2 regions of the Clostridium gelidum genome follow, and region 2 is predicted to be linked to the other one. Evidence: predicted binding sites of a transcription regulator. Region 2 holds the regulator's gene; the other holds the start of a gene.
What was found. The regulator Rex, encoded in region 2, represses fermentation and respiration genes when NADH is low (regulators of the CRP and FNR family bind a similar motif). The targets are predictions, from matches to a motif close to ATTGTTAANNNNTTAACAAT.

Region 1: the regulator Rex is predicted to act here: its motif matches at 2,834-2,853, upstream of adhE (bifunctional acetaldehyde-CoA/alcohol dehydrogenase).

What each region holds. Positions count from the first base shown of each region.
Region 1 covers NZ_AP024849.1:2,072,842-2,077,312, forward strand. The annotation lists gene psyc5s11_RS09145 (FAD-binding oxidoreductase) at 1-540, shown strand, start outside; gene psyc5s11_RS09150 (acyl-CoA dehydrogenase) at 721-1,860, shown strand; gene adhE (bifunctional acetaldehyde-CoA/alcohol dehydrogenase) at 3,072-4,471, shown strand, end outside.
Region 2 covers NZ_AP024849.1:441,906-446,376, reverse strand. The annotation lists gene psyc5s11_RS02030 (short-chain-enoyl-CoA hydratase) at 70-855, opposite strand; gene psyc5s11_RS02025 (redox-sensing transcriptional repressor Rex) at 1,203-1,838, opposite strand; gene psyc5s11_RS02020 (zinc dependent phospholipase C family protein) at 2,136-2,717, opposite strand; gene psyc5s11_RS02015 (bacteriohemerythrin) at 3,332-3,901, opposite strand; gene psyc5s11_RS02010 (methyl-accepting chemotaxis protein) at 3,928-4,471, opposite strand, start outside.

The sequences.
Region 1 (4,471 bases), 1.6 Mb from region 2:
GAAGATGAATTAAATAACCTTATTGAACAAGCAAGTGAAATAGTATTAGAAGCAGGAGCAATTGATGTGCTTGTAGCTGATACACCTGCAAAAATAAAAGATGCATGGGCTGCACGTTCCAGCTTCTTAGAAGCAATTATGGCAGAAACTAAATTGTTAGATGAATGCGATGTTGTAGTTCCAGTAAATAAAATTGCTCCTTATCTTGCTTTTGTAAATAAAACGGGTGAAGAGTGTGGAATAACTATTAAAAGTTTTGGACATGCAGGAGATGGAAATCTTCACATATACCAATGCAGTAATGATTTAGAAGAAGCAGAATTTAAAGCAAGAGTTGATAAGTTCTTCAAGATTATTTACAAAGAAGCAATAAAATGTGGCGGCCTTGTTTCAGGAGAACATGGAATTGGCAGTGGAAAGATGAGTTATTTAGCAGATAGTGTTGGAGAAATAAATATGGACATAATGAAAGGTATTAAAAAAGTATTTGATCCAAATTCGATTATGAATCCAGGTAAAGTATGCTGCCCAATAGAGTAATTAATATAATAAGATACAATCAAAATGCGAGCGATATCCCACAAAGTGAATCTTAGTTGAACTCGTCTAGGGTCGTGCCACTGTTAGCTCAAGATTTGAAAAAGATTGAGTGTTACAGTGGCTAGACATCAGACAAAATAAAAAAAAGGAAATGTAAAAAGAGGAAGGTAGGAGATTAAAATGAATTTTAAACAAGATGAAAATCATGAACAATTACTAGAAATGTATAGAGAGTTTGCAGAAAATGAGGTAAAACCAATTGCAAAAGAAATAGACGAAAGCATGCGTTTCCCAAAAGAAAATGTAGCTAAAATGGCCGAAATGGGCTTGCTTGGAATTCCATTCCCTGAAGAATATGGTGGAGCTGGAATGGATACCTTAAGTTATATACAATGTGTAGAAGAATTATCTAAATGTTGCGCTACTACAGGTGTAATTGTTTCAGCACATACAAGTCTTTGTGCAACACCAATTTACACATATGGTACAGAGGAGCAAAAAGAGAAATATTTAAAACCACTTGCATCAGGAGAAAAATTAGGAGCCTTTGGATTAACAGAACCAGTTGCTGGAACTGATGCTTCAATGCAAAAGTCAACAGCAGTATTAGATGGAGATCACTATGTATTAAATGGAAGTAAAATTTTTATTACTAATGCAGGATATGCAGACATATATATTGTTCTTGCTATGACAGATAAGAGTAAGGGAACAAAAGGTATTTCAGCGTTTATTGTTGAAAAAGACTTCCCAGGTTTTTCTGTTGGAAGTCATGAATTAAAGATGGGAATTCGTGCATCTTCTACTTGTGAATTATTCTTTGATAACTGCATAGTTCCAAAGGAAAATCTTTTAGGAGAAGAAGGCAAAGGATTTGGAATTGCAATGGCAACTCTTGATGGAGGCCGTATTGGTATTGCTGCGCAAGCGCTTGGTATTGCAGAAGGTGCAATAGAAGAAACTGTAAAATATGTTAAGGAACGTGTTCAATTTGGACGCCCTATTTCACAATTCCAAAATACACAATTTGAATTAGCTCAGATGCGTGCAAGTACAGAAGCTGCAAAACTTTTAGTATATCAAGCAGCATGTGCAAAAGATGATCATGAAAAATTCACACATTTTGCAGCTATGGCAAAATTAGTTTCGGCTAGAAATGCTACTGATGTAACTAATCGTTGTTTACAATTATTTGGTGGTTATGGATATACAAGTGATTATCCAATTGAAAGAATGATGCGTGATGCCAAAATAACAGAAATCTATGAAGGAACATCAGAAGTTCAAATGATGGTAATTTCAGGATGGATGCTTAGATAATATCTTGACAATTAATATGCTCTCTAGTTAAACACATGAAAAAATAATGGACAAGTATATGATGGTATTGGTTTATTATTTTTGATTGTGAATTAAACCTATTTAAATAAATTATGAAAATAACAAGTTCAACTATATATTGTAGGGAACTTGTTATTTTTTTGATAGTGCCTTAATCAAGAACTATATATTGTCAATATAAATTCTTCGCCAAGCTCTTTAAGAGTTGGTTTTTTATTTGAAATTGAAGTCATATTAAATAATGAAAATATATTTTAGGCTGTTGTTTAACCTTGAAAATGATATAATTTTATTGATTTTTGGTTTACTATATCTTGTTATTTCTCATTCATTAAAGTTAGAACCATTTTAAGATTTACAGCCAATATTGCCATTGCTCCTTGCAATTTCATGCCAACTAGACTGAAGATGATTCAACATCATATCTTTCATGATCTTCGCAATAAACTTTACCAGTAACATAGTCTTAATATGCCTATAAGTTTAACACCAGCATTTTTACCGTATGTCGGTATTTTTCTTTGATGACCTTTTATAAACCAATTCTTCTGTATTGTCCGATAAACCATGATATCCTTTCAAATATAAATTAAAAAGAATTAACAATATAGGTAAGTAATCTCATAATTGTTTTTTTGCGGATTGTTATAATTTGGAAACTGATTGAAAATATATAATAGATCAATGCTTTTCCCAATATAAATGAAAGTTAAAATTTTATCAATAAAGTACTTTGAAGAAAGCTTTAATTTTATAGGATAATTATAAATATTATCTTACTAGGATATAGATTTTAGGATTATAAAGTAATAATTAGAAGATTTTATGATAAAAACGTTATAAATCAATTGATTTTGGGTTATTTTTCAAAAAATTCAGTCTATTTTCACCCTTGATTACCATAATAAAGTCAGCTATAATTACATTAAGCGCTACAATAAATAATGCCAAGATAGTTAAATATTTAACAAATAAATATAGTTATGTTTTAGAATATTATTAAAATGCTATGAAAATATTTCAATTTAAAGAAAAGTAACGAATATTTTCTTTAAAAAATCAAAGATACTGTTTGATATTTAACAAACAATATCTTCCGCTGAATGAATCTTATTAGAGGAATTATAAACACAATTTATTAAATTGAAAGTAAGTTCATGTATTAAATCTATTTAAAGGAGAGAGCGATGATGAAAGTTACAAATGTCCAAGAATTAATGAAAAAATTACAAGAAGTAAAGAATGCTCAAAAAGAATTCTCAACTTACACACAAGAACAAGTTGATGAAATTTTTAGACAAGCAGCTATGGAAGTATCAAATTACAGAATTAGCTTAGCTAAAATGGCTGTAGAAGAAACTGGAATGGGAATATTAGAAGATAAAATTATTAAAAATCAGTTTGCTTCAGAGTATATATATAATAAGTACAAGGATGAAAAAACTTGTGGAGTTATAGAAAAGGATGAAGCATTTGGTATGACTAAAATTGCAGAACCAATAGGCGTCGTCGCAGCTATTATTCCAACAACTAATCCAACCTCAACAGCAATTTTCAAGACTTTAATAGCTTTGAAAACTAGAAATGGTATAATAGTAGCACCACATCCAAGAGCAAAAAAATCAACTATAGCTGCGGCCCAAATAGTTCTTGATGCAGCAGTTAAAGCTGGCGCTCCAAAAGGAATAATAGGATGGATAGATGAACCAACAGTTGAACTTTCGCAAATTTTAATGAGAGAAGCAGATATAACACTTGCTACAGGGGGACCTGCAATGGTTAAAGCTGCATATTCATCAGGTAAGCCGGCATTAGGTGTTGGTCCTGGAAACACACCAGTTATAATTGATGAAAGTGCTGAAATAAAGATGGCTGTAAACTCAATACTTCTTTCGAAAACCTTCGATAATGGGCTTATCTGTGCCTCTGAACAATCAATAATAGCATTGGATTCAGTATATGATGAGGTTAGAAGCGAATTTGATAAAAGAGGCGCATATATACTTAATGCAGAAGAAATAGATAAAGTTAGAAAAACAATATTTATAAATGGAAGCGTAAATGGGAAAATTGTAGGTCAATCAGCTTTTAAAATAGCTGAAATGGCAGGGGTTAAAATTCCGAAAACAGCTAAAGTACTTATCGGAGAAGCGGAATCTGTCGGAGTAGAAGAACCATTCGCACACGAGAAGTTATCTCCTGTACTTGGTTTGTATAGAGCCAAGAACTTTGATGATGCAGTAGAAAAGGCGAGGAAACTTCTTGAATTAGGGGGATTAGGACATACATCAGTATTGTATGTAAATTCAATGACAGAAAGAGCAAAGATAGATAAATTTGGTGATGCCATGAAGACAGTAAGGACTTTCATTAACATGCCAGCATCACAGGGTGCTAACGGAGATTCATATAATTTTCAAATAGCTCCTTCTTTTACATTAGGTTGTGGTTCATGGGGAGGAAATTCTATATCAGAAAATGTTGGACCTAAACATTTATTAAATATTAAGAGCTTAGCTGAGAGGAGAGAAAATATGCTTTGGTTTAGAGTCCCAGAAAAGATTTACTTTAAATATGGATGTCTTGGATT
Region 2 (4,471 bases):
ATACCAAACTATATATAAATCTCTAATAGATTTTTAACTTAATCTTTAAATATTATTTGTTATTTAAAATTATTTATTTTGGAAATTCTTTTCTGTTCTTCTTTCTAAGAACGCAGTCATTCCTTCTGTTTGATCTTCTGTTGCAAAACATTTACCAAAATCTTCTGCTTCTATTAATATAGCTGCATCGATATCAACTTGCATTCCTCTATCAATAGCATCTTTACAATATGCCACTGCCTTTGGAGCATTAGCTGCAATCTTATTTGCCATTGCTTTTGCTTCATCCATTAAACTTTCTAATGGAACTATTTTATTTACTAAACCTATTCTGTAAGCTTCTTCAGCTTTAATAATGTCACAAGTATATATTAATTCTTTAGCTTTTCCAGGTCCTACAATTCTAGCTAATCTTTGAGTTCCACCAAATCCAGGAGTTATTCCAAGACTTGCTTCTGGTTGACCAAATTTAGCTTTTTCTGAAGCTATTCTTATGTCACATGACATAGCAAGTTCACATCCACCACCAAGAGCAAATCCTGATATAGCTGCAATAACTGGCTTATCCAATTTTTCTAATCTTCTGAAAACATTGTTTCCTAAGATTCCAAATTCTTTACCTTGTTCTTCGTTAAGATCTTTCATTTCTGCAATATCTGCTCCGGCTACAAAAGATTTTTCCCCAGCACCAGTTAATATAACTGCATATACATTGCTGTCTTTTTCTAAATCTTCTAAAACAGTATCCAAATCTTTTAATGTTTCTGAATTTAATGCATTTAGTGCCTTTGGTCTATTGATTGTAACAATAGCTAAATGTCCTTCTTTTTCAAGAATCACATTTTTTAATTCCATGTTAAGGTCCTCCTTCAAACTTGCTTATTTATTTTTTTAATTTTCTTACTATTTCTAATAATTTTTTAATCCATTTGTTAATATTATAACAAATGAATCCAAAAAAATATTTAGGTTATAAAACCCTAATTAAAATTATAATACGTACTTAATTTATTTGCAATAAAATATTATGTTTTATTTAGAAGTTTTTTAGCTATTGCATTCTTTTTGATTATTTTCATTCATGTAGAAAATCAGCAATATATTAGGCATACAAAATGAGAAAACAAGTGAAATATACATTGCATCTCTCACTTGTTATTTTCTTTCTATATGCTTAAATAATAATAATAATAATTAAATTTTTAACTATCACTTTCATTTAATAAATAAATTAAAGTTAGCAAACTTTCACTTAAATGTACATTTTCTACCTTAACAGGCTCAGGAACTACTAAGTCTACAGGTGCAAAATTCCAGATTGCTCTTATACCACCCTTTATTAATCCATCAGCAACATTTTGTGCATTTTTTCTTGGAACACATATTATTCCTATATCAATTTTATGTGAATTTAAAACAGATGCCATTTCATCTATATCCATAATTTCTACATCTCTAATTTTCATTCCTATTAATTTAGGATTTGCATCAAATATAGCTGTTATTTTAAAACCCATATTTTCAAATCTTGAATAATTTGAAACCGCTTGACCTATATTACCTGCTCCAACTAATGCCGCTTCGTATCCCCTACCTAATCCTAATATAGAGCCAATTTGGTTATAAAGTTCTTTCACATTATATCCGTATCCTTGTTGTCCAAAATCCCCAAAACAATTTAGATCTTGTCGAATCTGAGATGCCGTAAACCCTATTTTCTCACCTAATTCTTTTGATGAAATTCTATCTACTTCATGTTTCATAAGTTCCTCAAGATATCTATAATATTTAGGCAATCTTTTTATAACTGCCATAGATATATTTTTATTCTTATCCATATATATTTTCTCCTACCTCAATATTTTAATATTTAGTCTATTTTTTAACAATCTATATTTAATAATCTAAATTACATAGAATCTTCAAAACTTTATTCCATTAATAATTGTTATGCTTTATAATTTTACCACACTTATATATTATTATGTTAGTGTTAATAAAAGTATTTCATGAAAATCAAATTTATTATTCTCTTAAAACAATATAAAAATAGACTATCTTAAAAATAATTAAAAAAATACATCTAAATAATTTTTGATTATTTAGATGTATTTTTTCTTATATGTGGTAATCAATTAAATTGCTTTACTTACTTTACTATCATTTAAAAACACATTATTTAGAACCATATTTAATACACTGTCACAAACATAATATGAAAATGTTAAATCATTATGATAATCTAATATTCCGTCATATTGTTTTTGTAATTGTAATATAAACTCTTTTATATTACTTGGTTCTATATGGGTATATATTATACCTGTTGGCTTAAAATCCTTAGCTATTTTAGCTAATTTATTTTCATATAGCATATGATGTTTTACTGCACTAGTACTTTTGAATTCCCATCTATAATAATGTGGGGCACAAAAAAAATCACATAAAAAGTGACATATTACTCCAAGTTCCTCACTAAACTTTCCAACAGTCATATCATAATAAACATCTTCTAGCGTTAATGAAGATAAATGTGTAATTTTTTCAACTATCATATCTATACTTTCATCAAAATAATGTTTCTTAAATTTATATTTAGGTGTGCAGTCTGGTTTGATGTTCCCCCATACAAATCTTTTATTATTAATTAAATAAATGCTCTTTGAATTAGCATATTTTATAATATTCTCGCCCATAGCTTTGTGAGTATTAATCATCAAAGTCTAATCACATCCTCTATATTTTAATTATTTTAATAAAAAACTCTTTAGCTTTACACGTAGTAATCTTTAATATAATTAAAATTTATTTCATACTCATATAATAATACTCTAACTTAAAATTTACAACACCTTAATGATTAGTTGGGACAAATATTATCTCTAAAAATCCCAATAATTATTCAAATTGTTAACTAATTAAACTTGATTCGGAAAAATAAGTATTTTAATCTAATATATTCACCCATCAAAATAAATATTTACTTGAAACATATCTGTCTACATTCCTTTAACAATCACACCCATATATGCTATGTAAACTCCCCCCTTGATTTTTCTAAATATAAACAATCTTTTAAAATGGATATTTTAAATTTTAAATATTGATACTACATCTAAAAGTTTATCTGCACATTTTTTTGTTTTATTTGTTTGATTTACAACTTCTTCTGTTAAATTAACTACATCATTTGTTGCCTGTGAAACTTCATTTATAGATGCAATAATATCTTGTGTAGAGTGAACCTATTATGATATTTTGCTGCAAACTTGAAATTTAAATTAATAAACAAACTATTCATATATCTTAACATTTTAAAATATAGCGTTTATTATCCTCTAAACTTTGCCAGTAAAAACATACCTAAGTCCTTGTCTAAATTTATTATATGCTTTCTATAAACTTTGAAAATTTTTTCATATATATCTACAATAATCGATGCCGATAATTCTTTACTTTCCAAGATATTTCTTAATTTTTTAAGATCATTTTTAAATACTTCATGCTGATCATGTTGTAAATTGTATTTAGGATACTCATTTTGTTTTTGAATAGCTTCCTCTTCGTTAAAATGCTTAATCACATATTTTTCAAGACAATCTAGTTCTTTAATAAGTTTAATTTTACTTTTTTCTTGTTTAAGATTAAATAATAAGTTATTAATTTGGAGAAATATTTCTTTATTTTGGCTATCAATATTACTAATTCCTGTAGCTAAATTATCATCCCAATTTGAATTCATAAAAAGCAGAATAATTTCTGAAGTAATATATGATTTATTACCATAAAGTTCTATAGATTCATCATTATTTTTATTAAGGGAACTATGTTTTGCTGAATAGATGCTCCAATGCAAATTATTACTTAAAATTTGAGTATTTCGTTTTAAAAGCTCAGACATAAAATTATCCCTCCTATAAATTATATTTAAAATTTAAATCTTTGAACCATTTCATTTAGTCTTTCTGCAAGTAGTGCTTGGCTTTTAGCTGTTAATGCAATCTCTTCTATTCCTTTAGTTGTTTCATTAATATTATTTACAATTTCTTCTGTTCCCTCTGATGATGTTTGTGCTGTAACCGCCATATTTTGAACAGCTTTACTTACCTCATCCATTGTAGCTGCAATTTCTTCTGACATAGCAGCTATCTCTTCTGACATTTTACTTACAAATTCTGCATCTTTATGATTTTCCTTTCCTATCTCCACTATTTCATCAAATTTAGGGGTTACTTTTTTTTGTATAAACAATAATACATCATTACTATTATTAGAAAGATTTTGAAATGCACTTTCTACCTTTATTATTGTATCTTTTATAGATCCTACAGATTCTGTAGATTTTTCTGCAAGTTTCCTAACTTCATCAGCAACAACCGAAAAACCTTTTCCATGTTCTCCAGCTCTTGCAGCTTCAATAGATGCATTAAGTGCTAAAAGATTAGTTTGTTCTGCTATGCTTGCAATAGTA